One region of the Brevibacillus gelatini genome, then DNA from elsewhere that is predicted to be linked to it. Evidence: riboswitches for the same ligand, from Rfam matches in the RefSeq annotation. Region 1 holds a riboswitch; each other region holds the start of a gene.
What was found. A riboswitch is a leader RNA that binds a small molecule or an ion and turns the genes downstream of it on or off. The one in region 1 is predicted to bind S-adenosylmethionine.
Positions count from the first base shown of each region.

Region 2: another riboswitch for S-adenosylmethionine. It lies ahead of AAFJ72_RS13705 (homoserine dehydrogenase); the one in region 1 lies ahead of AAFJ72_RS02345 (methionine ABC transporter ATP-binding protein).
Region 3: another riboswitch for S-adenosylmethionine. It lies ahead of metH (methionine synthase); the one in region 1 lies ahead of AAFJ72_RS02345 (methionine ABC transporter ATP-binding protein).

Region 1 covers NZ_CP154342.1:422,962-432,734, reverse strand. Annotated here, with positions in the region: gene AAFJ72_RS02365 (peptide ABC transporter substrate-binding protein) at 1-443, opposite strand, end outside; gene AAFJ72_RS02360 (peptide ABC transporter substrate-binding protein) at 775-2,418, opposite strand; gene AAFJ72_RS02355 (MetQ/NlpA family ABC transporter substrate-binding protein) at 2,606-3,445, opposite strand; gene AAFJ72_RS02350 (methionine ABC transporter permease) at 3,504-4,169, opposite strand; gene AAFJ72_RS02345 (methionine ABC transporter ATP-binding protein) at 4,170-5,183, opposite strand; SAM riboswitch class I at 5,293-5,412, opposite strand; gene AAFJ72_RS02340 (LCP family protein) at 5,573-6,577, opposite strand; gene AAFJ72_RS02335 (BrxA/BrxB family bacilliredoxin) at 6,743-7,171, opposite strand; gene rnjA (ribonuclease J1) at 7,261-8,931, opposite strand; gene AAFJ72_RS02325 (YqzG/YhdC family protein) at 9,287-9,625, shown strand; gene AAFJ72_RS02320 (SCO family protein) at 9,627-9,773, opposite strand, start outside.
Region 2 covers NZ_CP154342.1:2,845,984-2,855,756, reverse strand. Annotated here, with positions in the region: gene zwf (glucose-6-phosphate dehydrogenase) at 1-1,042, shown strand, start outside; gene AAFJ72_RS13720 (Gfo/Idh/MocA family protein) at 1,093-2,145, shown strand; gene AAFJ72_RS13715 (cyclase family protein) at 2,132-2,752, shown strand; gene AAFJ72_RS13710 (DinB family protein) at 2,805-3,326, shown strand; SAM riboswitch class I at 3,420-3,527, shown strand; SAM riboswitch class I at 3,646-3,755, shown strand; gene AAFJ72_RS13705 (homoserine dehydrogenase) at 3,837-5,099, shown strand; gene AAFJ72_RS13700 (CapA family protein) at 5,111-6,265, opposite strand; gene AAFJ72_RS13695 (VOC family protein) at 6,342-7,148, shown strand; gene AAFJ72_RS13690 (CcdC family protein) at 7,244-7,723, opposite strand; gene AAFJ72_RS13685 (MFS transporter) at 7,832-9,031, opposite strand; gene AAFJ72_RS13680 (CPBP family intramembrane glutamic endopeptidase) at 9,225-9,773, shown strand, end outside.
Region 3 covers NZ_CP154342.1:1,793,889-1,803,661, reverse strand. Annotated here, with positions in the region: gene metH (methionine synthase) at 1-2,306, opposite strand, end outside; SAM riboswitch class I at 2,424-2,524, opposite strand; gene AAFJ72_RS08920 (YjcZ family sporulation protein) at 2,735-2,842, shown strand; gene AAFJ72_RS08915 (hypothetical protein) at 3,000-3,494, shown strand; T-box leader at 3,538-3,805, shown strand; gene argS (arginine--tRNA ligase) at 3,882-5,597, shown strand; gene AAFJ72_RS08905 (thiolase family protein) at 5,763-6,950, opposite strand; gene AAFJ72_RS08900 (hypothetical protein) at 7,214-7,615, opposite strand; gene AAFJ72_RS08895 (deoxyribonuclease IV) at 7,667-8,509, opposite strand; gene AAFJ72_RS08890 (universal stress protein) at 8,751-9,620, opposite strand.

The sequences.
Region 1 (9,773 bases):
TTCAGATAGTACAACTGGTAAGCATATGTAGAACCGAGTTTCGGATCGAGCACTCGCTTCCACGCGAATTCAAAGTCTTTCGCCGTTACCGGGTCGCCGTTGCTCCATTTGCTGTCGCGCAAGTGGAATGTATAGGTAAGTCCATCTTCAGAGACCTCAATTTTTTCCGCTACGGATTCATGCGGCTTGCCATCTTCACCGATACGCGTCAGTCCATCAAAAGTCGCACGCATGATCGCACCGGATATGGAATCCTCCGCTAAACCAGGATCAGCCGTTGGCGGCTCAGTCTTCATATTCATGCGCAAAATTTTTGGACCGCTTGTTTGTTCACTTTCAGCAGAATTTCCTTGCTTTCCTGCTTGCTCGCCGCCGCCACATCCAGCCAGCGCTGCACTCAGGACCAGGATGGAGCTCATCGCAGCAAATACGCTTTTTTTCATTCAAATTGACCCCCTTTGATACGTGTAACACTCCTTGGAAGCTGCTTCCATAAATATACTGCATTTTCAACAATATTAAAGGTAATTTAAGCAAGATTAATTTTGTTTTATCCAAAGATCAAATTGTATGAAAGGAAATAAATTGATCGTTTGTCACATGAAGTTTTCCTCGTCCAAGAAAAACTATGCGAATCCTGGAAGCCCAGGCAAAACAAAAGTCCCCTTCCATCGCGAAAAAGCGATGTCACAGGGGACTTGATTTACAATGATAAAGTTTGGATTTTCCGGTGATTCTCTCCAGCAGCGAACTGCCTGTGGGGGTTTTCAGCTGTTACTCGACCATTTCCGCCCACTTCAGATCAATAAAGCCCAGTCCGTCTACTTGCACGCCTTTTACTTTATCGTTTTGTACCCATACATCCACGTCCGTAAACAGTGGAATGACAGGCATGGCATCCATGAAAATTTGCTCAGCTTCTGCAAACAGCTGCTTGCGCTTCTCCGGATCGGTTTCCAGGGCAGACTGCTTCAACAACTCCTTGTAGCGCTCGTTCTCCCAGCCGGTGTCGTTGGTTCCGGTGTTCGCATCGCGGAACATTTCCAGGTAGTTGATCGGATCGTTGAAATCGGCATTCCAGCCCAAACGGCCAATCTCGTAGTTCAGTTCATGCAAGTCTTGCAAATGCACCTTGAATTCTTTATTCATCAGCTTCACGTCGATGCCCAGGTTGCGCTTCCACTGATCCTGCATCGCTTCGGCGATTTTTTTGTGGCGGTCTGTCGTGTTATACGACAAGGTGATGGTCGGAAGCTGGCTCAGCCCCAGTTCCTGCATGCCTTCTGCCAGCAGCTTTTTCGCTGTCTCCACGTCGTTGTCGCGGAAGTAGCCCTCCGGCTTGATCGCCATAGATTGCGGCAGCATTCCCATCGTAGGCACCTGGCCGACCTGTGTGATGTTGTCCACGATGCTTTGTCGATCAATCGCATAAGCAAGTGCCTTGCGAATTTTTTCGTTTTTCAGCACTCCTTTGGTGGTGTTGATTTTGTACCAGTACATGGTCGCCTTTGGATGAACGACGAGTTTTCCGGATTCTTTCAGTGCCGGAATCGCATCGGTTGGCAGGCCGCCAAGCGGTTGCCCCGCCCAGTCGAGCTCGCCGTTTTCAAACATGGACAGCGCTGTATTATCATCCTCAATCATCACAAACTCGATCCGGTCCAGCTTGACTGCGTCTTTGTCCCAATAGTTTTCGTTCTTCTCAAAAACGATCTTGCTCTTGTGCTCCCAGGCTGTCATCTTGAATGGCCCGTTGCCCACGTGAGTTGCTGCCTCATGCGCCCAGTTCGGATTTGCCTCTACGACCTTTTTGTCTACAGGATAATACGTGTAAAATGCGGTCAGTTCCAGGAAGAACGGTGTCGGGTTTTCCAACGTGACTTCCAGTGTTTTGTCATCCAGAGCTTTTACACCCAGCTCCTCAGGGTTCGCCTGGCCTGCGTGTACTTTTTCTGCGTTTTTGATGTAGTAGAGCTGATACGCGTATTCAGCTCCAAACTTTGGATCCAGGACGCGTTTCCAGGCGTATTCAAAGTCGTGCGCCGTCACCGGGTCGCCGTTGCTCCACTTGGAGTCGCGAATGGTAAACGTATATACGCGCTTGTCTTCGGAAATTTTCACATCGGACGCAACCGAGTTCATCGGCTTCGCGTCTTTGTCCAGCCTCGTCAAGCCGTCAAAAGCCGCACGGACGATCGCCCCTGAGGTAGCATCCTTGGCCAGTCCAGGGTCTGCTGTCGAAGGCTCGCTGGTCAGATTCGCCCGGAACACTTGCGGCTTGTTGCTGGCAGTCGCAGGTGCTGCTTCTCCCGCCTGCTGTTTTGCAGGTTCATCCGAAGGCGTGCTTCCTCCACAGCCTGCCAAAATATTTCCTGCGGCCAATGACATGGCAATAAAAAGTTTAACATTTCTCTTCATCGGAATTTCCCCCTGATAAATTTTTTTCTATCGCAACCACAATATACGACAAGAAAAAATGTTTGAAAATGGGGTGTAGTTAGTTTTAATCAAATTTTATGAATATTTAATCTTTGATAAACAAAAATAAACCCAACCAGCCACTCGGGCTCATTGGGTCTATTTGTTGAACCATGCATCACTTTTTTTAGAACGCTGGAACGATGGAACCTTTGTATTCATCCTCGATGAATTTTTTCACTTCAGGAGAGTTCAGTTCTTTCGCCAGCTTTTGGATCGCTTCGGAATCTTTGTTGTCAGGACGAGCTACCAGGTAGTTCGCATATGGAGATTCTTTGTCTTCGATGAACAGAGCGTCTTTCGTTGGCACGAGCTTCGCTTCGAGCGCGTAGTTGGTGTTAATCAGCGCCAGGTCTACTTCTTCCAGAACGCGTGGCAGCATTGCTGCTTCAACCTCTTTGAATTGCAGGTTTTTCTTGTTTTCTACAATGTCTTTTACTGTTCCGCTGATGCCAGCGCCTTCTTTGAGCTTGATAACGCCGTTTTTCTCCAGGAGAGCGAGGGCGCGGCCGCTGTTGGTCGGGTCGTTTGGCAGCGCGATTGTAGCGCCATCCGCCAGTTCGTCAACGGATTTCACCTTTTTGCTGTAAGCGCCAAACGGCTCGATGTGTACAGCCACTACAGGTTGCAGATCCATGTTTTGTCCTTTATTGAAGTCTTCCAGGTAAGGTTTGTGTTGGAAAAAGTTTGCATCCAGTTGTTTTTCGTTGAGCTGTACGTTTGGTTGTACGTAATCGGTGAACTCTTGTACTTCCAGGTTTACGCCTTGTTCTTTCAGTTTTGGTGCAATGTGCTTCAGGATTGCTGCGTGTGGAACCGGAGAAGCGCCTACTTTCAGTGTTACTTCTTGTTGTCCGCCTTGAGCGCCGCCTTCAGCTGGAGCCGGAGCTGTTTCGGATTTGCTTCCGCACGCTGCCAGAGAAAATGCCAATACAGTAGAAAGTACAGATACAACCAGCTTTTTCATAAATGATTTCCCCCTACTTCTTTTGATTTTTGTCCTTGCAACTTCTATGGGAAAGACCTTACTTGCGGCTGAAGCGCAATACGAGGCGATCACCCAGCGACTGTAAGATCTGAACCAACACGAGCAAAATGACGACAGTGACAATCATGACATCCGTCTGGAAGCGTTGATAGCCGTAACGGATGGCCAAATCCCCCAGACCGCCGCCGCCGATCACCCCGGACATGGCGGTATAGGACACGAGGGCAACGGTTGTGATCGTAATTCCGGCAACCAGTCCCGGACGAGACTCTGGCAACAGGACGTTCCAGATGATTTGCCAATTGGACGCTCCCATTGACTGAGCCGCTTCAATGACCCCGCGATCTACCTCGCGCAGAGAGGTTTCCACCAGCCGCGCAAAGAATGGAGCAGCACCGATCACGAGCGGCGGAATCGATCCGAGTACGCCGAGCGAAGTTCCCACAATCAGCTTCGTAACCGGAATCAGCAAGATCATCAGGATGATGAACGGTACGGAACGCAGCACGTTGACGATGAATGAGGCAACCGTGTAAAATGCCTTGTTTTGCAGCAACTGTCCACGCGAAGTAAGGAATAGGATGATTCCCAGCGGCAAGCCGATCAAAATCGTAAACAGCGTGGAGAAGCCAAGCATCGTCAGTGTATCTAGTGTACCCTCCGCAATCTCCGACCAATCCACATTTTCCATTGTCCAGTCCATCTATATCACCTCTACTTCCAAGCCACGCTGACGCAACGTCTCGATGGTTTTTTCGTTTTGGCGAACATCGCCTTCCAGTTCGACGACCAGTTGGCCGTACGGCGTATCCTTCATGCGAGAAATCGTTCCCTGCAAAATACTGAACACAGTGCCTGTCTCCTGCATCGTCTGGAACAAAATCGGCTGGTACGTCTTTTCGCCCAGGAAAGTGACACGTGCAATCGTGCGGTTCCCCGCTGCTTTTTCGTGCGCAACTGCTTCGCGCAGCTCGGTGGAATCGGCCACTTGCTCGACAAATTCCTGTGTCGTCGGATGCTGCGGCTTGAGAAACACATCCAGCACCTTGCCCGACTCGACGATTTTTCCGCCATCGATCACGCCTACGCGGTCGCAAATCGAGCGGATCACGTGCATCTCGTGCGTAATCAGCACGATGGTCAATCCCAGCTTGCGGTTGATGTCCAAAAGCAGGGCCAGAATCGAGTTGGTCGTCTGCGGATCGAGCGCGGAAGTCGCTTCGTCGCACAGCAGCACTTTCGGATCGTTCGCCAACGCCCGCGCGATGCCGACGCGCTGCTTCTGACCGCCGGACAGTTGCGACGGGTATTTGTCCCGATGCGCTTCCAGCCCTACCAGCTTGAGCAAGTCGTCCACCTTTTTCTGAATCTCCGCCTTGGGACGCTTGGCCAGCTTGAGCGGAAACGCGACATTTTCGCCAACGGTCGCCGAGGACAGCAGGTTAAAATGCTGGAAAATCATCCCGATCTCCCGACGTTTTTCCTGCAGCTTGGCGTCGTCGAGCTTGGTCAAATCCACCCCGTCGACGATGACCTGTCCCGACGTGGGACGTTCCAGCAGGTTGATGCAGCGGATCAGGGTACTTTTCCCTGCGCCGGAATGGCCGATAATCCCGTAAATTTCTCCTTTCTCAATGGAAAGGTCAATTCCGAGCAATGCAGGAATCGTCTTGCCCTGCACCTGATAGCTTTTATGCAAATTTTGTAATTGAATCAACGCATCCACCTCCTGGCAAATCTGTATACATCCCTTGTGAAAAATAGAAAACCCCTTTTTTCACAAACGAAAAAGGGGCTGCAACGCATGTATACGTTCGCATCCACCCTTCTCATCTATCAAGATCCAACCAATCTTGTAGGAATTGGCACCGCGACGTCCATTTTCCAAAAAATGAACCGGTTGCCGGGCTTCATAGGGCCTGTCCCTCCGCCTCTCTTGATAAGAAAGATTTCTACGTATATGATGTTCGGTTTTTCAATTTTGATGATACAAACCGGATTATATCCCTTTTGAAAATATCCCGTCAATAGCAATCACAGGAAAAACTTTTTTGATCTACTTTTTGTAAAACATCTGCCCGAAACCACATCAAAAAAACAGCACACTCAATCTGGCGTGCTGTTTTCGTTGCTTTCTGTCGTGCCATTCGTTTGCGAAACCGACGCTTCTGTCGGCGGCTGCAATTTTTCCTGAATGAAGGACTGAACCTGATCGACATCGGGAATGAGTACCGCGCCTGCCCGATGGGATTCACGAAACATTCCCATTGGCGGCAGTTGGTAGTTGCCTGGCTCCACGGTGTTCAGTTTCAGCCCAAGCGCAGACAGTTTCAGCATATCCATGGAACTGATGTTTGTCTGGATATACGGCGTCACTTCTTTGAGGATCGACGGCAACTGCATCAGTGTCGCGCCGCTCTTCATCTGGCTAACTACAGCCGTCAGCAGCTTGCGCTGGCGCTCTGTACGCGTGTAGTCGGATGTTGCGTCATGACGGAAACGTACGTATTGCAGAGCCTTGTCTCCATCCAGTTGCTGCAGGCCCTTTTTCAAATTAATATCGTAGACGCCTTTATCTGTCGGGTCATGGTAATACATATTTTTTTCCACATCAATCTCGACGCCGCCAACGGAGTCGATCAATGCCTTGAAGCCTTCAAAATCTGTGATGACGTAGCGGTCCACAGGCAGTCCTGTAAACTGGCTGACGGTCTTCATCGCCAGCTCCGGTCCTCCGTCCACAATCGCGGAGTTGATGCGCGAGCTGCCGTGCCCCGGAATGTCCACGTACGTATCTCGCAAAATGGAAAATACATCGTAACGCTTGAAGACGGGGTCGATGCTGACCAGCATCATCGAGTCCGAACGGGGAAGCCCGTTGTTTTTCATTCCCCTGCGGTCCACCCCCATCAAGAGGATGTTCACCCGCTCTTCGCCGTCCCATTCGGGAATCTCGGCCGCTTTCGTCGAGGCCCCTCCATCAAGGGCAGGCGTAATGACATTGGGCTCTTGAATATCTTGAGCAAATTGATAAAAAGAGTATCCGTAGTAACCTGCTGTCGCGGCAACCACGACGAGCATCAGGAGCAACACCCGTTTCCACATTCGCATAAAAAATGACTCCACCTTTTGTTCTCGGTATCACATGGGCACATCCCACCACTTGTTTAGTATACTCGAATCTTTCCGTTATGGAGCAGCCTTTATTTGGTGGATCTTGCTGAAAATATAAAACAAGACGCCCGTTCCCGAGCGTCTCGTCATGGTCGTTTTTGCTTATTTGTACGTGTCGTAAGCGGTAGTCAACAGGTTTGCGATCGTTTGCAGATCATTGTTCTCGATCTGATGGCGCTCGATCATCGTCATGATTTTGCCGTCCTTCATGATCGCAAAAGACGGGGACGATGGCGCGTAGCCTTCGAAATACTCGCGTGCTTTTGCTGTTGCTTCCTTGTCTTGACCTGCAAATACGGTGTAGAGGTTGTCTGGCTTGGAAGGATGGTTCAAGGAATGAACCACTGCCGGCCGAGCCAATCCTGCCGCGCAGCCACAAACAGAGTTTACGACGACCAAAGTCAGACCTTTTGCATTTGGCAGCGTCTGCTCAACCTCTTCTGCTGTGCGCAGTTCTACAAATCCGTTGCGAGTCAGCTCGTCGCGCATCGGCTGAATGACCTGGCTCATATATGCTTCATAAGACATCATGGGGCAACCTCTCCTTTTGTATCACGTTTCCATATACGTATTATTATAACCCGATCAAGTGTCCGGGAGAACGAAGAAGTGCTCCCATCCTACACTTCCATCAAAATGGTGAGAATCATCGGATTGCGGCCGGTCTTTTCATAAATAAACGGCTTGATGACTTCGTTGATCTGGGACTTCAACTCCGACCATTCCTTGATCTTCTTGTCCAACGCTTCCTGGAGTCGCTGGCGAACAAGCAGCGTCGCTTCCTGGATGAGCGATTCCGAACCGCGCACATATACAAAGCCGCGGCTGACGATGTCTGGTCCGGTGAGAATCTTGAAGTTTTTCATGTCGAGACTGACGACGACGACCATCAGGCCATCCTCTGCCAGATGCTTGCGGTCGCGCAGGACGATGTTGCCTACGTCGCCGATGCCGCTGCCGTCGATCAGCACGATGCCGGCGTGAACCTTGCTGAGCCATGCCTTTTCGCGGTTGCAGTTCAGCACCTCGCCGTTGTCCATGATGAAAATGTTGCTCTCGTCAATGCCTACCTGCTGCGCCAGTTTCGCGTGCGTCTTCAGCATCCGGTACTCCCCGTGAATCGGGATAAAGTACTTGGGACGAATAAAGCTGAGCATGAGCTTCAACTCTTCGCTGCTGCCGTGACCGGACGCGTGAATGTCAAACACGTGACTGAGCACGACGTTCGCACCTGCGCGGTACAGCTTGTCGATCGTCCGGCTTACATTAATCGTGTTGCCCGGAATCGGGGAAGCCGAAATGATGACGGTGTCCTCTGGATAGATCGACACGTTGCGGTGCGATCCGGAAGCGATTCGGGTCAGTGCCGCCATCGGCTCGCCCTGGCTACCCGTGCAAATAATCAGCACCTGGTTGTCGGCGTAGTTGTCAATGTGCTTGATGTCAATCAGCATGCCCTCCGGCATCTGAATGTAACCCAGTTCTTGTCCAATCATGAACACTTTTTCCATACTGCGGCCGATCACCGCTACTTTGCGATTGCACTGCTCGGCAGCGTCTACCACCTGCTGCAGACGATGCACATTGGACGCGAATGTCGCCAGGATGATCCGGCCGCGCGCTTTGCGCACCACGTCGAGAATCCCTTCGCCAACGGTGCGCTCCGACATGGTGAAGCCGTAGCGCTCACTGTTCGTACTGTCCGAGAGCAGCGCCAAAACGTCACCGCTCGCCCCGATTCTGGCAATCTTGCCGTACTCGGTCGTCTGTCCGACTGGCGTCATGTCGAATTTGAAGTCACCTGTATGGATGACCATTCCTTCCGGTGTATGAATCACAACCCCGAGCGAATCCGGGATACTGTGATTGGTGCGGAAAAAGGTCGCCTTCAAGCGGTTGAACGGAATTTCCGTATCTTCCGAGATCGGAATCATCTTCACGTCGTTTTGCATGCGATGCTCTTCCAGCTTCGCCTTGACCAAGCCCAGGGTCAGACGGCCGCCGTAGATCGGCACATTGATTTGTTTGAAAATATAAGGAATCGCTCCAATGTGATCCTCATGTCCGTGCGTTAACAAAAGTGCTTTAATCTTGTGCTGGTTGTCCACCAAATAGGAAATATCGGGGATGACCAGATCGATACCGAACATTTCATTCTCGGGGAACTTCACCCCGCAGTCAATGATGATAATTTCGTCCTCATACTCGACGCAATACATGTTTTTTCCGATCTCGCCGAGTCCGCCCATCGCGAATATCTTAACGTCGCTCAAACTCTTTCCTCCTAACATCATCGTGCATGATTTTGGAAACCCGAACCAAGCATGCCATTCTTATTGTAACACAACGCAAGGCGTTCGTTTCACCCAGTCTTGTCAAATCCACACATTCATCTTCGGTCAATAACCGAAAACTGATACGCCATCGCGGCTACTCTCTCGTTTGTTCTGCTCCCGAAAAAATTGTTCCATGCGGGTAGCTTCTTTGGCCTATCGGCTATCGGCGCGATTACAGCGTAAAAATCGGCAGGATGAGCTAGCCCTCCGCACGCTTTCCAAATTGCAAAGATTTTCCACGGATGACATCCGAAAATGGCCTCAAAATAGATGGCAAGCTTGTTCACCCGCAAAAAGGGGGTTTTACGCCATGCCAGCCTTTGTCACCTCGCTCTTTGCCCGGAGCGTCCTGACTCCCCTCCTGGCAAGCCTGCTGCTTTTCTTCTTCCAGTACGACCCTGCCTGCGCCCAGCCGCCGTATGCCAAATGGGGCAGATTGGCGATGCAGGAGACGATGAAAAAATATCCGCATGCGCAGATCGTCGATTACCTGCACGTCGGGCGCACAGCAAAAACGCCCACCACGTCGGAAGAGACGTTCAAGCTCTTGCTCCAGGAGGGCAATCGCAGGTGGGCGCTTCTTGTGCATATTGAATTTGAAAATCAGACCGAGCATGTCGTGCAGATTACGTTCGAGGAATCAGCCTGATTCAGTCTGCAAGCTGCTCCATGTCCTTCATCATCTGCTCCATGTCCATGTCGGCTGCCATTCCGTAGGCGCGGCGCATGTTTCCGTCGCCGTCGACGAGGAACATGCGGGCGGTATGGGCAAAGGAACCGTCAGGCTGCTTCAATAC
Region 2 (9,773 bases), 2.1 Mb from region 1:
GCGTGACCTGCAATCGGCGGAAGACTTGAACCAAAAGCTGACGCAGGCTTTTGCCGAAGAAGAGATTTACCGGATCGATCATTATTTGGGCAAGGCCATGGTGCAAAATCTGGAGGCGCTGGAGTTTGCCAACCCGGTTCTGGCTGCGCTTTGGAACAATCAGCACATTGCGAACGTGCAGATTACGGCCAGCGAGACGGTCGGAGTGGAGGAAAGAGCAGGCTTTTACGAGCAGGCCGGAGCGCTTCGCGATATGGTGCAAAACCACATGCTGCAAATGCTGATGATGGTCGCCATGCACATCCCCAAGCGGATTACGGCAACCGATATTCGGGCACAAAAGCGCAAGGTGATGGAGGCAGTGCGGCCAATGGCAATCGAAGAGGTGGCGAAAAACGTCGTGCGCGCCCAGTATGGCCCAGGGCAAATCGGGCAGACGCCTGTTGTCGGCTACCGGGACGAGCCTGGCGTATCGCCTGCATCCATGACGGAAACGTATATTGCGGCACGTGTCTGGATTGACGATCCGTTCTGGAGCGGAGTGCCTTTTTACATTCGCACCGGAAAACGGCTGAAAGAAAAGGCAACCCGCATCGTCATTGAGTTCAAAAATCCTTTGGAGCAGCTTTATCGGGAGCAGCAAGAAAAGACAGCGCCCAACCTGCTCATCATCAACGTGCACCCCAATGAAGGAATCGCCTTGCAGTTGAATAGCAAGAATCCGGCCAATAGCGGAAAAATTGAGCCTGTAACGGTCAATTTCAACTCAGGCCACAAGGACGTTCCCGAGGCGTACGAGCGGCTGCTGTTTGATGCGCTGCGCGGAGATTCAACCTACTTTGCCCACTGGAACGAAGTGCGCCTGTCGTGGAAATGGGTGGAGCCGATCCTTGCCGCCTTCGAACGCAATCTCGTTCCGCTTGTGACCTATGAGGCTGGTTCACACGGACCCGAGGCCGCGTGCGAATTGCTTCGCGAAGAAGGATTTTCCTGGTGGCTGGATAATATAGAAGAACGGGAGCTGGCGCCCATGCATGGGTAAGAGGCGCCAGACTCTGTCTGACGAAGCAACAAAAAGGGGGAAAGCGATTCATGCGTTTTGGCGTAATCGGTACCAACTGGATTACAGAAGAGTTCATCCAGGCAGGTCTTGCGGTAGAGGGCTTTTCCCTGCAAGCGGTTTGCTCGCGAACGATCGAACGCGCCAAAGAATTTGCTGAAAAGTTCGCGGCTCCTTTTTTCTACACAGATCCAAAAGAGATGGCAGCGAGCGGACACATCGACGCCGTCTACATTGCCAGCCCCAATTGCTTTCATGCCGAGCAGGCCATCCTGTGCATGAGACTGGGGCTGCACGTGTTGTGCGAAAAGCCGCTCGCCTCGAATGCGGACGAAGTAAAGGCGATGATTGCGGCGGCGAAAAAGCATGATGTTCTGCTTATGGAAGCGGTCAAATCGACGCTGGTTCCGAACTTTTTTGCGATTCAGGACCATCTGCCCAAGCTGGGCAAAATCCGCCGTTTTATCGCCAGTAATTGCCAGTATTCCTCCCGCTATGATGCGTACCGCGCGGGAGAGGTGCTGCGGGCCTTTGACCCTGCCTACTCCAACGGGGCGTTGATGGATATCGGGATTTACTGCCTTTATCCTGCGATCATCCTGTTTGGCAGACCGGATCAGGTCAAGGCAGAAGGAATTGTACTGACGTCAGGGGTAGATGGCGAAGGCAGCATGTTATTGAAGTACAAAGAGATGGATGCCATTCTCAGCTTTTCCAAGATTACGACCTCCTATCAGCCGGCGGAAATCCAGGGAGAGGACGCCACGATGGTCATTGACAAAATCAATCACCTGACGCGCATCGAGATTCGCTACCGGGACGGACGGATCGAGGACGTGACCAGGCCGCAGACACCCAAAATGATGCACTATGAAATCAGGGAGTTCATCCGGCTTGCTGCCGCAGGCGCCAGAGAGTCAGCGACGAATTCACATGCCGCCTCGCTGTTGACGATGGAAGTCATGGATGAAGCGAGAAGACAGATGGGCGTCGTATTCCCGGCCGACTTGCAGCGCGAAAGCAGGCAGCTTGGGACAGAAAAAGAAGAGCAAATAAGAGAGGCGAAGCGCGATGAAAATGTATGATGTGTCTGCCCCCATATTCGAAGGGATGACGGTGTACAAAAACAAGCCGGAAAAGCAGCCGAAGATTTTGTCGGCAACAAACGGCTATGTGACCGAATCGAGGATCGACATGGATGTCCATTCCGGTACACATGTAGACGCGCCGCTGCACATGGTGAAAGACGGGGAGACTTTTGAAAGCATTTCACTGGAAAAGCTGGTGGGAAACTGCCGCGTACTCGACCTGACGCACGTAGAAGACAAGATCGGACGGGCAGAGCTGGAGGGCTGCGACATTGCGCCGGGCGATTTTGTCCTGTTCCAAACGAAAAACTCGTGGGAGGATGCTTTTTCGTTCGAATTCGTCTATTTGGCACAGGATGGTGCGGAGTATCTGGTGGAAAAAGGCGTGCGCGGCGTCGGCACAGATGCACTGGGCATCGAGCGCAGCCAGGAAGGGCATCCCACCCATAAAACGTTGTTTGGCGCAGGGGTGATTGTGATCGAGGGCTTGCGGTTGCGTGAAGTTCCTGCGGGCCAATACTTCATGGTTGCGGCCCCGTTAAAGCTGGTGGGCACAGACGCTGCACCGGCAAGAGTGCTGCTGTTTGAGGGCTGGCAAGGTTAAAAGCTGCCAGGAATAACCGCATCATTTTCCAAAAACAAAGGAGGATCAGAGCATGCCAGGGAGACCGAATCGCGAGGAATACGGGGATTATTTTGACTATTATGTCCAGTTGGTGCCGGATGGTGAGTTGGCTGCGATCCTGGCGGAGCAAAGAGCGCAAACCGTCGAGATGTTTTCCCGGCTTACGGAGGAGCAACTGGCGTATCGCTACGCGGCAGGCAAGTGGACGGTAAAAGAAGTGCTGGGACATCTCATTGATACAGAGCGGATCATGAGCTATCGGCTGCTGCGCATTGCCAGGGGAGACGAGACGCCGCTCGCCGGATTTGACGAAAATGCGTATGTCTCGCAAGCATTTTTCCAGGAGCGCGACTTGGCAAGCATCCTCGAAGAATACCAGGCGGTTCGGCAGGCGACACTCGCCCAGTTGCGGGGAGTGGCGGAGGAAGCGTGGACGCGAATGGGAAACGCGAACGGCAACAAGCTGTCTGCGCGCACATTGGCGTATGTCATCGCCGGGCATGAGGCCCACCACTGCCGCATCCTACGGGAAAGGTACGGACTGGCTAATTAGCTTGCCCTCTCATCCGAAGCGAGTAAAAACGAGAAAGAAACTTGTTGACGAATGCTTTGGAATTTCTTAGAATAGGCTCAACAGCATACGAGGTTCTTATCCAGAGAGGTGGAGGGTCTGGCCCGATGAAGCCCGGCAACCGTTGCGAACAGCGACAAGGTGCCAATTCCTGCGGGGCGTTTTCGCCTCGAAAGATAAGAAGCGGGTACATCATAGCAGTCATGGCGAACCTTCTTCTTAGCGAAGAAGGTTTTTTGATGTTTTGAACACGATTGTGCATGCTTGCAGACTGCCGAAGCAGTGCAAAAATTCATAATGATCTTTATCCAGAGAGGTGGAGGGACTGGCCCGATGAAGCCCGGCAACCGTTACACAGCGTGTGACAAGGTGCCAATTCCTGCAGGACGGAAGCGTCCTGGGAGATAAGGAGAAGGCTTTTTTGATGCCAAACCTTCTTCTTAGCAAGAAGGTTTTTTCTTTTTGGTAAAAATATGCGATGAGGTGACAGGAATGAGTGCAGGTGTAGTCAAGGTAGGGTTGTTGGGATTGGGAACAGTAGGAGGTGGCGTTATCAAGACGATTCGGTTGCAGCAGGAAAAGCTGTTCGCACGATTGGGCAAACGCATCGAGATTGTCAAAGCGTTGGTCCGCGATTCGGAAAAAGAACGGGCCGTTCAGGTAGATCCCGCCCTGCTGACCACCAATTTCGAGGATGTGCTGAAAAGTGACGTAGACATTGTCGTCGAGGTTATGGGGGGCGTCGAGCCGACGTACGACTACGTGCGTGCCTTGATCGAAAAAGGGTGCCACGTGGTAACGGCGAACAAGGAGCTGCTTGCCAAACGCGGCCCAGAGCTGGTCGAACTGGCAAACCGGCATCAGGTCCATCTGGCCTACGAAGCGAGTGTTGCAGGCGGTATCCCGATTTTGAGCGTGCTTCGACAGTTTCTGCGCACGAACGATATTCACGGAGTGCGCGGCATTCTCAACGGGACGACGAACTTCATCCTGACGAAGATGGAAGCCGAACAGCTCCCTTATCAGGAAGTGTTGAAGCAGGCGCAGGAGCTGGGGTATGCGGAAGCTGATCCGCGTTCTGACGTGGAAGGGTTCGACGCGATGTACAAACTGTACATTCTCGCGCAGCTTGTGTACGGCGAATCGCTGCCGCTTGCCAATGTCGTGCGCAAAGGAATCGCGGATTTGTCCCCCGGCCACATCCGTATCGCGAGCGAGCTTGGCTACCGAATCAAGCTGATTGCCCAGGCGCAAAAAACGGAGCAGGGAATCCGGCTCTCGGTTCAGCCGACGATGTTGCCTCTCGCCCATCCGCTGGCGCAAATCCAGGATTCCTTCAACGCTGTTCAGCTTTCGGGGAACATCGTCGGCGATCTGCTGTTTACGGGCAGAGGCGCAGGCGAGCTGCCAACCGCAAGCGCCGTCGTGGAAGATTTGGCTTATTTGTTGACGCAGCCGTTTACCCCGCATCCGGCCTGGAAGGAAAAAACGGCGGAAGCACAGCCGGCTCAAGGTGAGGACGAGCGCGTGCTGTGTTATCTCGAAGGGTCGTGTCCCGCGGCCACACCTGATCGCGTGCTGCATTTCCTGCGCGAGGCGGGCGTGACTGTGACCAAGCTGAAAGTGCAATTCGACCTGGGCGGCGTATTGCGTGCGGGGCTGATCGCAACGGGGATTCGCGAAGAGCACGAGGCAGTGCTGAAAAGCGATTTTGGTCTGGAGGTGCGCTGCTTCCCGCTGCTTGAAACAGCTTGAAATACGAAAAGCTACGTTTCTTGCCCATCCTTTGCCTGTATGCGGCCGTCCGCGTCAATCTGCACGTTTTCCGAGAGCGACTCGATTCGGCGGAGCAGCGCGGCTCCGTCCGCGGCATTCATCGGCACCGCTTGTCCCAGCTCGGCGTGAAAAGGAAGCATGGTCAGGCTGCAGACGGCGTTTTTCGTACAGCTTGCTTGAAGCACCATCGTTTCCCATGTTTTCGGCTCGGTTGATCGCGTGAAAATGAAATTGCCCAGGCTGTAGGCGATCCATTTGCCGCGATACTGTTCAAAGCCTTGCAGGACATGCGGATGGCCGCCGACGACCAGGTCTGCGCCTGCGTCGATGTATGCTTTTGCCAGCTCTTTTTGATGCTCGACGGGAAAGTCTTCCCGCTCTTTTCCCCAATGGGCGATCACGATGACGAGATCCGCTTGTGCCCTCGCCTGTTGAATGGCTTGGACGGCCATGGCGGGATCATACGTCCCTGCCAGTCCTGGCGCGTTTTTTTGCGCGAACCAGCTAACTTCCGGTATCACCCGGCTAAAGCCGAAGAGGGCGAGCCTGATCCCGTTTTTTTCCACGAACACAGGAGCGTAGGCGCGTGCGGAATCGACACCACCTCCGACGTAAGCGATCCGGTTTTGCTCCAGAGCGTCGAACGTATCGAGCAAGCCGTCTACCCCCTGGTCCATCGAGTGGTTGTTCGCCAGATTGACCGCGTCGATGCCGGCTGCTTGCATGGCGGGCGCAGCCAAAGGGGAGGACTTGTAGACGAACGCCTTGTTGTCTGCGGGCGTCCCTCTGGTCGTAAGCGGCGACTCCAGATTGGCAATCGTGTAGTCATCCTGTAAAAAAAGCTCGCGCACATGCGTGAACGGATAGTGGTAGCCTTTTTCCAGCAAAACCTTTTCCACATTTCCGGCCATCATCACGTCGCCGACAAAGGTGAGCCGGACAGTCTGCTCCTGTACAGCGGCGTGAGTCGGCGCGGGATTGGTTTCAGGGGCTTTGTGCTTGTCGAGTGTCGTGAAGCTGAAATAAGCTCCTGCCCCGACGCAGGCGAGCAAGCTGAAAAGAAGCGTGTTTTTCCATGCCCTGCGCCGCATGGATCGTCTCTGCATTTGCCGGGATCGCGTCCGGCTGTAATTCGTCTCGATCATGGTTCTCCTTTCTTCGTTGATGAAAAGATGGTGAATTTTGCTATGATAAAGCTAATACGAAAAGAGGCGAAAAAAGATGCAATTGTTCTTTGACCATCTGGTTCATTTTGTCCATCGGCAGCCCGAAGAAGCAGCGCGGCTGTTCCGCGAGGTGGGATTTCACGTTGTACCTGGCGGCAGGCACACCCGTTGGGGGACATGGAACAGTCTCAGCTATTTCGGCTTGTCCTATGTGGAGTTTTTGGCTGTCGAGGATGCCGTTGTTGCCGGGCAATCCGACAATCCGCTCATTGTGCAGCTGGTAGCCGAGCACGGTCTTGGCGAAGGGCTTGGGCAAATCGCCTTGCGCACCAGCGAAATGGATCGGTGGGCAGAGCGATTTCGGGCGCTTGGACTTACGCTCATCGGGCCGGTAGACGGGAGCCGCACAAGAGACGACGGAAAAACATTGCGCTGGCGCATGCTGTTTGCCGAAGATCCGCAGACTGCCCGAAACATGCCGTTTTTGATAGAGTGGCAAGAATCAGACGATGAGCGGCAGGCAGATTTGACACAGCGAGGGATCATTGCTCCCCATGCAAACGGCGCCACCGAGCTTCTGGCAGTCGGTTACGCCGTCGCGGACCTGGGCGCGGCGACGGCGGACTGGACGCGGTGGTTCGGGTGGCAGGCCGCAGAAGCGTTCACCGATGAGCGGCTGGGCGCGCGCTGTGTGACGTTTGCGCTGCCGGGTGGAAGCATCGTCCTGTGTGAACCGACGCAGGCTGGAGTAGCGCAGCAGGCGCTCACGTCTCGCGGGGAACGTCCCTTTTTTGCGAAAATGGGGGCGGCAAAGGCGCAGCCGTTTTCGTACGACATATGCGGCGGGATGTATCTGGTTTGATTGTCCCCTGGCGGACGACTCTCCGCAAAAAAAGCAACCGATTTCCTTCAAGCACAGGAGGAAACCAGTTGCTTTTTCGTTTTTCCCAGACATCATTACGTGCCAAACGTCTTTTTCGCCAATTGCTTGTACATGTACAGCATCGCGATACGCCAAGGAACAAGCATGCCAAAAGCAAGCAAGAAAAAAAGTCCGCCCGTCTGAATCGGGGTAAAGCTGTCGTTTATCACCAGTTTGATAATCAACCGGATGATGAGCAACCCTGCCAGGATGAAGAAGAAAGCCCGGGAGCGCTTGAGGTAGATGTCCCGGCCGATCACTTCAAAGCGCGAGGTCATAATCAAAGGAATCGAGAAAAACAACCCCGTGACAAAAGCGGCCAGATCGTACATCGGCGGGAGTGCTGCCTCTGGAAAGAGAAACATCGCAAAGCCCGTCGACATGAAGAAAGGCGGCAGGATGATGCTCTTTGCGGACACAGGCTTTTTTTGCCGACGCATGCGCACAAAGATGACCGCAGTCGCCATCAACAGCGGAACCAGGATGCCGAGTGCAGGGGAAGATAGGATCTGCATGGGAAAAACGCCTCCAAAGACTTGCAACAAATTTTCAACGTTGTTTTTTCTAGTGTACACCAAATGGAGGCGCAGGGAAAAGCAGCAGACAGGCAAGCGGTGCGATTGCTAGGCGGCTGCCTCGTCGCTTTCGCGGACATCCAGCCTGTGTTTTTTGCTGTAAACGAACGTCAGGATGCCGGACAAAAGGGTTATCGAGCCGATGAACAGCAGGTAGCCACTGATGCCGAGCAAGTCCAGGCCGATCCCGGTAATTCCCAGTGCCAGCAGGAAACAGCCGCGATCCAGCATGCTTTTGAAGGAGAAAAACCGTCCTTGCTGGTGGGCGGGCAGCCGCTTCTGAAAGATCGTCGAAAGCACCGGGAAAAAGAAGGCGACGACAAAGCCGAACACGGAAAACGAGGATAGCACCATCGCTTTCTGCGCTGCAAACGACATCCCGAACTGGGAGAGGGCAAAGAAAAACAGCATGAGCGTGGAGGCTGCGACCAGGTTTTTGCCGCCGATCCACCGTTTGGCCAGCAGGCCGCCGATTAAAATGCTCGTTCCTTCGACTGTGTAAATCCAGCCCATGAGCTGAGGCTCCTGCTGCAGCTCGCTGAGGTTGAGAATCAGCAGATTGATGCCGCCCAAAAACAGCGTTATCAAGCCGTTGTTGATGAGCCCGACAAACAGCGCCGGATCTTTGCGGGCAATCTGCAGCACTTCGCGAAACTCCACTTTTTCCTTCATGTTGCGCGAGGTGACTGCCGGAATGCGCAAAAACAGCGTGACGACGGCGAGGACCGCGTACGCAATCATCGAGCAGACGTACAGCATGGACAGCTCCATGGAGACGACGAGAATCCCCCCGAGAGCCGTTCCGCCGATGCGCGACAGCGTGGATATATTCAAGTAGGCGCTGTTCGCTTTCAGCAGTTCATCCTTGCTCAAGATGGCAGGCAGGGAAGCTTGCACGGTCGGGAAGTAAAAGGCCGCCGACACTTGCATGACGATCAGCGAAACGATCATCCACCAGATTGAATCGTAGGCAAGCGCGGGAAACATAAACACGGGGCTCAGGATACGAGCCAGGCTGGCACAGAACATGACCTTTCCTTTGTCGTACATGTCGATGATGACGCCTGCTTTCGGTGCGAGCAGAATGCTTACGACAAGGCCGGTCATCAAAATCAGAGCCTTCACGGTTTCGGAAGGGATCAGGCTCTGCATGAACGACAAATTGGCAATGATGGAAATCCACATGCCTGCGCCAGCGATGATCTCTCCCGTCATTAGCAGGACAAAGGTTCGGTTACGCCACAACATGAGTGCCACTCCAAATCGTTTTGGTTTTTGGTAAAAAAATGAATCGATCAAATTTTTTAAAACGGCACCACTTAGTATAACATCTGTCCAAATATTTGTACATTTATTGACAATGTATGTATGCTTCTACGCCATAACGGGCACATTACAGGAGCGATGGGCGGCGAAAACGCAACAAAGGAGCTTGTCGGAAATGGCGCGAAAACGCACGCTGCTTCTTTTGATCGGGTATGGGTTTTTTGCCACGCTCGCCATTTTTTACGGACTGGTCGAGCGGCACAGCTTGTTTGTCACGTTTGTTTCGTTTCATTTGGGGGTTTGTGTAGCGATCCCGCTCTTGCACGGCTGGTGGGAAAAAAGCTTGCAAGAGCATTGGCGTCTGGCGTGGGGACGCTTTGAGAAGCGCGGGGCGCTTTTCGGAATTGGACTGGGGTTGCTGTTTTTTACAGGCATCCTGGCAGGACTGTGGCTGATTTTGCAAGCGGAGGGCAGGCCGGACGTCGTACGGGCCGGGCTGGAGTCGTGGGGGCTTGACCGCAACTGGATCGGCTGGTTTGCGCTGTATCTCGTGGTCGTCAATTCGCTTTTGGAGGAACTGTTCTGGCGAGGCTTTGTCCTGCAGCGCATGCTGCGCTCGCTCTCCCGTGTTGTCGCCGTACTGCTCACGAGCTTTTTTTACACGCTGTATCACCTGATTATCACGGCTACCTTGTTCGGGGTGTGGCAAGGGTTGCTGCTTACG
Region 3 (9,773 bases), 1.4 Mb from region 1:
AGCAGCCCGGACAGGCCGATTGCATCCGGCTTCTCTTCCCGGCAGGCAGCAATCAACTGCTCGGGCGGCACCTTGATCCCCAGGTTCACGACTTCGTAGCCGTTGTTGGCCAGAATGATCTCCACGAGATTTTTCCCGATGTCGTGCACGTCGCCTTTGACGGTCGCCAGCAACACTTTGCCTTTGGACGCCGAATCGCTTTTTTCCATGAACGGCTCCAAAAACGAGACGGACGCTTTCATGACTTCCGCACTTTGCAGCACTTCGGCAACGATCAACTGGTTTCCGTTGAACAGGCGGCCAACCTCTTCCATCCCGGCCATCAGCGGCCCGTTGATGATCTCAAGCGGCGTGTACTTTTCCAGAGCCAGCTTCAAATCGTCCACCAGACCGTCCTTCGAGCCTTCCACCACATAGCGGGCCAGCCGCTCTTCCAGCGTCAGCGTGGAAGCTTCCACGCGCACTTCTTTTTTCTTCTGGCGGTAAAACTCGGTGAAGGCTGCGAGCGTCTCGTCATTGGTTTCAAACAGCAGCGCTTCCGCCAGCTTTCGCTCCTCCTCGGGAATGGAAGCGTAGCGCTCCAGCTTCTCCGTATTGACGATGGCAAAATCAAGCCCGGCGAGCGTCGTATGGTACAAAAACACTGCGTTTAGCACTTCCCGTCCCGCTGGCGGCAAGCCGAAGGAAACGTTGCTGATGCCAAGGATCGTCTTGCACTCCGGCATTGCTTCTTTAATAAGGCGAATCCCTTCCACTGTCTCCCGCGCGGAGCCGATATATTGTTCATCTCCGGTCCCTACCGGAAAGACGAGCGGGTCAAAAATAATATCCTGCGGCGGGATGCCGTACTGGTTGACCAAAATGTCGTACGAGCGCTTCGCGACTTCCAGCTTTTTCTCGCGGGTCAGCGCCATCCCGGCTTCCTCGATCGTCCCGACGACGACAGCCGCGCCGTACTTGCGGATCAGCGGGGCCACTTCCTCAAAACGCGCCAGTCCGTCCTCCAGGTTGATCGAGTTGAGAATCGCTTTTCCCTGGGAATAACGCAGGCCCAGCTCCATCACTTTCGCGTCTGTCGAGTCGATCATGAGCGGCGCCTTGACCTTTTTCACGACGAATTGCAAAAACTTTTCCATGTCCGCGTATTCGTCGCGATCCGGGTCTGCCAGACAGATGTCAATGATCTGCGCTCCGCGCTTCACCTGCGCGCGCGCAATATCGGAGGCTTCTTCGTATTGCCCTGCCGCGATCAGGTCGCGGAATTTTTTCGAGCCGATGACGTTTGTGCGCTCTCCGACCAGAAGCGGGCGGTTGTCGTCCTCGACGTAAACCACATCAATCCCGGAGATGGCACTGACAGGCTGCACGGTAGCCTGCCGCGGCTTGCAGTCTTTGAGCGCCTCGGCCATGGCCCGGATATGTTCGGGTGTCGTTCCGCAGCAGCCGCCCGCCACGTTCAGCCAGCCCTGCTCTGCAAACGCGCGCATTTTCGCAGCAAGCCCCTGCGGCGTCTCATGGTAATGTCCGTTTTCATCCGGCAGCCCCGCGTTGGGATAACAGCTGACGCCGCATTGTGCCAAGCCGGACAAGGTGCGCAGATGGTCGCGCATGAATTCCGGCCCCGTCGCACAGTTCAGGCCGATTGTCACGGGCTGAAGGTGCGCAAGCGAGACGTAGAATGCTTCGATGTTTTGCCCCGCCAGAGTCGTGCCCATCGGCTCGATGGTTCCGGACAGCATCACCGGCAGCTCGACCTCAAGCTCATCAAACGCCTTGCGAATGCCGATGCCGCCAGCCTTGACGTTCAGCGTATCCTGCGATGTCTCCAGCAAAAGGACGTCCACTCCGCCGAGAACCAGCCCTTTTGCCTGGCGGTAGTAAGCCTCGACCAGCTCCTCGAAGGTGACGCCGCCTGTCAGCGCGAGCGTTTTCGTCGTCGGTCCCATCGACCCCGCCACGTAGCGCGGCCATTCTGCTGTGGAGTACGCGTCGACTGCTTCCTTCGCCAAACGGGCGGCAGCGATATTCACTTCCAGGTCTTTTTCCGCCACGTCGTACTCGGCCAGCACAACCGAGGTCGCCCCGAACGTGTTCGTCTCCACGATGTCCGCTCCGGCCTCCAAATATTTTTCATGGATGGAGCGAATCAGATCGGGTCTGGTCAAATTCAGCAGTTCGTTGCAGCCGTCGTAGGCTTCGCCGCCAAAATCATCAGCGGTCAGGTTCGCCTGCTGCAGCATGGTGCCCATCGCACCGTCCAGAATCAGAATTTTTCGGGAAAGCTGTTCACGAAATGTGGGTTTCATTGACGTGCTCCTTTTCTCCCTTGCATCGGTTTATTTTCAGCCGTTTTTTTGCATCAAAAAATCCTCTTCCTTGAAAGAAGAGGATTTGTCCGCGAATACACTTGCGCCTGAACCATCCTCTCATCTTTCAAAGCCGTAGCTTTGCTGGAATTGGCACCGGATTTTAACCGGTTGCCGAGGCTTCATCAGGCCAGTCCCTCCGCCTCTCTTGATAAGAGTTGTACCATGCTATTCATTTTTGCCACTCAGGTTTGAGGTTTGAAAGTATCTTAACACCGCAAAAACTCTTCGTCAATTGAGAATTTGTCTATTCTTTTTGCACTTCCCACTCTTTACGCGCCCATTTTTACTCCTACCGGGCATTCGCCCACGCCATTCTGTGCGTTCGTGTATAGACTGTAACATAACGGAAAGGAGGGGGAACAAACGTGAGTACATCTTACTGCGGAAATGGCATTTTTGGAGACAGTTTCGCACTGGTGCTCGTACTGTTTATCCTGCTGGTCATTGTCGGGTGCTCGTGTGACGACTGCTAATCATGCGAATGAGAGGACAGAAAGAGGCTATCCCCTGCCTTGCTTGCGGCATGCAGGGATGGCCTCTTTTTCATGTGTTCTTCCAGCGTTCATTGTCAGCGCGAAACGCTTTTGCTATCATGAGGCTTACCCACACCGATGAAAGGAACGATTGACAATGGACGCTCTGTTCGCGCGTGAAAAGGACGAATTTCTGTCCTGTATAGAGACGGTAAAAGAGCTGGAAAGCTCCGATTTTGAAACCTACTCCATCGTTAAGCATACGGAGACAGGGGAACATTACTTGCGCTACTTTTTGTCACACATCAACCTGTCAGAAGGGGGCCGCAGGGACGACTACGATCATTTCCTGCCGCTTGACTCCGATGACGTCCTGGCGCTGATGTTCGGCGAGCAGCCGTACCGCTTTCCGGAAAACTGGCGCTCTCCCTATCTGCGCAGCGGCAACGACAATCGGCTCATCCCGTTTGATCCATCGGAAAACTACAATCTGGAGAAGGAAGCGGCTGCCGAACTGGCGATGGTGGAACGACTGGAGCTTTACAAGCAGCAGTGGATGAACGCCGAAAACTTGAGTGCGGAAGAAAAGGAAGAGCTGACGAGACAATATTTCGCCGAGCTCGACAAGATTTTGAAAAAAGCCGAAGAGTAAGTTGCATCCTGCCACCTAAAACGGCTATAATGCTAGAGAAACAAGCAAATCGTTGATGAGGAAAGTACTCCTGGAATGAGGCTTTAGCGAGTCGGGGACGGTGGAAGCCCGATGCCAAACCATGTGAGGAAGCGCCCCTCGGAGATGCGGCCTGAACATCCGGCGAAGCAATTGGTGCCTGGATCGCGTAGGGTTTGCCGGGTCTGCCCGTTACAGCAGCACAAAGCGGTTTTTGCCTGACGAACATATGAACGCATGCAGGCAAAAACAACAAGAGTGGCACCGCGGGAGCACAACCTCTCGTCTCTTTGATCCAGGAGACGTGGAGGTTTTTTTATTTTCTTTTGCGTCCCTTATGCTTTTTTCCATTTTGAAAGGAGAATCACAATGAGCTACAAGCACCAAGTAGCGGAAAAAATCGCCGCTGCCCTCACCTCACTCGGTGTGGACACCTTCACTGCAGAAACGGTTTACGGCATGCTGGAAACGCCGCCAAACCCTGCAATGGGAGACATCGCCTTCCCTTGCTTCCAACTGGCGAAAGCGCTCCGCAAAGCGCCGCCGATGATCGCCACAGAGCTTGCCGAAAAAATCGCGGGAACACCACTGCGCTCTGTGCAAGCAGTCGGCCCTTACGTCAACCTGTTTCTCGACCAGGAAAAGGTGGCGGCACAAGTAATCGGAACGATCCTTGAGCAAGGCAGCGCCTACGGCAGCAGCCAGGTTGGACAAGGCCGCAAAGTGCCGATTGACCTGTCCTCGCCGAACATCGCCAAGCCGTTTTCCATGGGCCATCTGCGCTCTACCGTAATCGGCAACGCGATTGCGAACATCATGGAAAAACGCGGCTACCAGCCTGTGCGCATCAACCATCTGGGCGACTGGGGCACGCAGTTCGGCAAACTGATCGTCGCCTACCGCTTGTGGGGAGACGAGGAAAAAGTAAAAGCCGAGCCGATCAAAGAACTGCTCAACCTGTACGTGCGCTTCCACGAAGAGGCGGAAAAAGACCCGACGCTGGAAGAACAAGGCCGCGAATGGTTCAAAAAGCTGGAGGACGGCGATGCAGAAGCACAGCATCTGTGGAAATGGTTCCGTGACGAATCGCTCAAGGAGTTCATGAAAATTTACGAGCTGATGAACGTCTCCTTCGACTCCACGCACGGCGAAGCTTTCTACAACGACAAGATGGATCGCGTCGTCACCCTGTTGGAAGAAAAAGGACTGCTGACCGAATCGGACGGCGCGCTGGTCGTCAACCTCGACGAGTACAACATGCCGCCGTGCCTGATTAAAAAATCGGACGGTGCGACGCTGTACGCGACGCGCGATCTGGCTGCCGCCCTGTACCGCCACGAGACGTACGACTTCGCCAAAGCGCTCTACGTCGTCGGAAACGAGCAGCGTCTGCACTTCCAGCAGCTGTATAAAGTTCTGGAAAAAATGGGCTATCCTTGGTCCGCTGACATGCACCACATTCCGTTCGGCATGATGCTCAAGGACGGCAAGAAAATGTCCACCCGCAAAGGAAAAGTCGTTTTGCTGGAGGAAGTATTGGCACAGGCGATTGCCGACGTGCAAAAAGTGATCGAGGAAAAGAACCCGACGCTCGCGAACAAGGAAGAAGTTGCCCGCCAGGTTGGGGTCGGCGCTGTCATTTTCCACGACCTGAAAAACTACCGCCTGAACGACATCAACTTCTCCTGGGAAGAAATGCTCACCTTCGAGGGCGAAACCGGACCATACGTGCAGTACACACACGCCCGCGCCTGCTCGCTTCTGCGCAAAGGAGGCTACCAGCCGCAAACGGCAGCGAGCCTCGTACCAGGCGCTTTGGACAGCAAGGAAGCATGGGCGGTCATTACCTTGCTGAACGCCCTCCCTGAGGTCATCGAACGGGCCAGCGACAACTTCGACCCGTCGCAAATCGGCAAGTACGTCATCGACCTCGCGCAGTCGTTCAACAAGTTCTACGCCAACGTCCGCATTCTCGCCGAAGAAGAAGACGTGAAAGCGTCCCGCCTCCAGCTCGTGGCAGCAGTGGTAGCCGTGCTGAAAGAAGGCCTGCGTCTGCTCGGACTGGCTGCGCCAGAGGAAATGTAAAAACATAAAAAGCCGGTAAGCCTGCCTTGTCAAAGGCGGCTCCGGCTTTTTTAGATGAAAAATCACGAAAGCCGGCAGCCTTCCTGCTTACAGGAGGCTCCGGCTTTTTTGCTTCCACGAGTTCGGAGTGGCCCTTCGACTGGGTTTTTCCTTTTTTTCAAAATCTTACGAGGACAGCGTCATGTTTTCATAAATGACGGACAGACCCATTCCGCCTGCCATGCAGAGCGTCACCATGCCGTATTTGACACGGCTGCGTATCATTTCATTCATCAGGGTGACGGTCAGCTTCGCACCTGTGGCCCCTACCGGATGTCCAAGCGCGATTGCGCCGCCGTTGACATTCACCTTGGCCGGGTCCAGCTCCAGTCCTTTTATGACAGCCAAGGCTTGTGCGGCAAACGCTTCGTTCAGCTCGATCAGCCCGATGTCGTCGAGCGTAAGCCCGGCCTTCTGCAACGCTTTTTGTGTGGCAGGTACGGGGCCAATCCCCATGATTCCCGGCTCGACTCCCGCGCTGGCAAACGCCTTGATTTTGACCAACGGGGTCAGTCCCGCTTCCTCTGCTTTTTCGCGGGACATCATCAGGACAGCTGCTGCGCCGTCATTCATCGGACAGGCGTTGCCTGCCGTGATTGTCCCGTCCTGTTGGAAGACGCTTTTCAGCTTCGCCAGGTCTTCAAGGTTAATGTCGTGCCGCACAGACTCGTCCTGGTCAAAGACACGCGTTCCTTTGCGCTCCTGAATGGTAATCGGCACGATCTCGCCGGCGAACTTGCCTGCGGCAATGGCGGCGGCCGCCTTTTTGTGGCTCTCGTAGGCGAAGCGATCCTGTTCCTCGCGGGAGATGCCGTACTGCACGGCGAGCCGCTCAGCCGTATTGCCCATATGCTCGCCTTCCAACGAACAGATCAAGCCGTCAGACAAGAGCGCATCTTCCATCGTCAGGTTGCCGAATTTGCTGCCCCAGCGATTTTTCACCAGGTACGGCACATTGCTCATGCTCTCCACGCCGCCTGCGATCACCACGTCCTCCTGCCCGGCCATAATCGCCAAAGCACCGCTGCTGATCGCTTTCAATCCTGAGCCGCACGCCTTGATGATGATATGTCCGTATACGTGGCGGGGAAATCCGGCCAACTGCGAACTGATGCGTGCTGCATTCAGCCCCCCTCCGTGCACGTAACCGTTTCCAAAAATCACTTCTCCCACTTCCTGCTTCGGAAAAGCGGCCTTTTCCATCAAGCCCAACAGCACCTGCCGCCCCAGCTCTGTTGCCGGCACGTCTCGCAAGCTTTTGCCGAATGCGCCGACTGCACTGCGCACGCCGGCGACAATGACTACTTCTCTCATCGTTACACTCCCTTTTCATTTGCCGCGTTACAGGGACCCGGTTCAAAATTCGCGTGTCCACACTTTCTGCGGATAGACGTCTGTTTTTTCTGACAAAACTACCTTCTGCAACAACTGCGACTCTTCCTGCTTCAATTTCTTTCTGTCTGCTTTTTTCCCATCAACGGTGCTTCCATAACCGTCTGTTGCGGGAAAAGAGAAATCGGCGAGAAAAAAGGAGCGCTGTCACTCTAGCGCTCCTTCCCCGTACTTGTACGATTGTCTTACTCCTCGACCTTTTTTGGCGCCTTGCCAAACCACGTCTTCGCCACCAGCTCCACCACTTGCTTCGGCAGCGATTGCGGCGGCTGCACTTCCTGGCCTGACGCGTCGACGCTGCGATACAACAGCGCTGTGTCGTCTGCCGGATCTGACTTCGTCTGCAAGGTCAACTCGCCGATTTGCCCGGCATTGGTCCATTCCTCGATCATGAGCTGGTACTCGCCCGGTGCAAGCTCAATGTAGTCGTCCTCTGTCACGTCAATGACAGCGTAACCGTCGTGCTCGATTGTGGCATCGTATATTTTCCCGTTGGCTGCTTCGTAGAGAGCCAGCTCTTCCGGGTTGTTCAAATTCTCTTTCAGCGAAGCAAAATCGTGAATCGTCACTTTGACCCGTTTTGCCATCGGTACCCCTCCCTCGTTGACAACATCCTTACACACTGTACCACAATCCGGTCAAGCCTGCCAATTGGTCGCCAGATGACGAACGTGCCTGATTTCGTCGCGATGCCCTCCGCTTGACTCTCGCGCTGTCTCCAGCACAATCGGCATGCCTTGAAGCTGCGGCGTGCGCAACAGCTCATAAAAAGCCTCGTCCCCGATCATCCCTTTTCCGATGCGGGCATGCCTGTCCCGAAACGATCCAGTTGGGTAAACCGAATCATTCAGATGCACAGCTGACAAATATGGCAAATAGTCCAGTTCCTCCATGCGCTGTAGGACCGCACTCCAGTTTTTTCCGTCCCACAGCCCGCTGGCAAACGCGTGGCACGTATCGAAACAAAATCCGACCTTCTGCGGCTCGGCAAGCAGCTGCCGGACTTGCGCCAACTCCTCCAGCGTCGTGCCCATCCGGCTGCCCTGCCCGGCGTTGTTTTCGATCAGCAGCTTGGCCTGTCCATTCCAGCCGTCCAGAATTTGATTCGCCAGTTGAATCATCCGCCTGTAGCCGGCAAGCAGATCCGTTCCTTTGTACTGCCCGAAGTGAACGACTACGCCAAGCGCGCCGCACGCCTCGGCAATTTCCAGATCGTTGCGAACCGACTGCACAGTCACCTCTGCCAGTTCGTCGTCCTCTGCGCACAGGTTGACCGGATAGGCCGTATGGGCAATCGACAGCAAGTCATGTTCCTGGCAAAAAGCGCGGCAAGCCGCCGCATCAGCCGGATCAAACTGCTTGACCCCCAGGCTGCGCGGGTTTTTCGGGAAAAACTGATACGACGCTGCTCCTTGCCGCAGGGCGGTTCGCGCCGCCTCCGCATAGCCGTGGCGGATGCTGACGTGACACCCGATTTTCATGCGTTCCTCGCCCCCTCGCTCGCTTTTCCCATTTTGCCCCTGGCCGCCCATCCTCAATCGTCGTGCGAAAACTTTACCGCTAACCGATGCTGAGGGGCTGACGCTGAGGCTGGAAGGCACGCTGGCGTAGTTGTTGTCCACGGGGGAAGCTCCCGCATCGTTCGGAAGTCCCGCTCTGTCTGTGCTGTCAGGTGCAAAAAAGCTGCCCGGTGTAGGACAGCTTGTCTGTTCACAAGTGAACTTACGATTTGACGATCAAAAGCGGTGTTTTGGTGCGGTGGATCATTTTGAAGGTAACACTGCCGAGCAGCGTGCCTGCGATGCCGCCGAGCCCGTGGTGTCCGAGCACGATCAGGCCAGTTTGTTCCTCCTGGGCGGTCTGGCGAATCACGGTCGCCGGATCGCCGATCACAACCTTGCTTTCATATGGGATTTGCGCCGCTTCCAGCACTTCTTCGCAAGTGCGGATGGTTTCTTTTCCCCAGTTCTCCAGTGTCGCTGTATTTTCCCAGCCTACGCCGTACACGCCGGCATAAGCGGCAGGTGGTGTCACGACGCTCAGGAGCAGGTAAGAAACACCTGGAATGCCTTCGCTCAAAGCGATCGCTTTTTGTGCAGCGTTTTTTGCCTGCTCGGAGCCGTCCACGGCAATCAACACTTTTTGCCATGGGAAGCGGCTGGCGTCGGTCTCTTCGGAAATGAGAAACACCGGGAGCTGTGCATCGTGAATCGTCGGGTAGCTGACGCTTTGCAAAAGAAATCCGGTGATTCGGCCGTATCCGTGTGTCCCCATGACAATCGCGGCATACTCTCCTTTTGTCGCGTGCTTCGCAATCACTTCATGCGGCTCTCCGAACTCGATTTCCAATTCGTAAGGAACTTCCGCCTCTTCGACAATCGTGAGAAACTTTTTCAAGTCTTCTCGCGCTTCATCCAATTGAAAATCTTCCACGCTTTTTTGTCCGAGCTTGCGGACGACGTTGCGGGATGGAAACGGAGGAATGGCATGAAGCAGTGTCAGCTCATGCTTATCTTTGGCGTACGCTAGTGCAAAGCGAACCGCCTGAACAGACTGTGCAGAAAAATCTACTGGTACCAGAATACGGGACATAAAAACACGTCCTTCCCTCTTTCATCGTCGCAAAAAGTCGATTTCTGAGACTTTTTGCCTGATTTTATTGTAGACTTGGCACGCTGGGTATGTATGTAGGGGAATTCCCTGATCTTGGCATCGAAAAAACCCTTACCTTTCAGGGGCTATTTG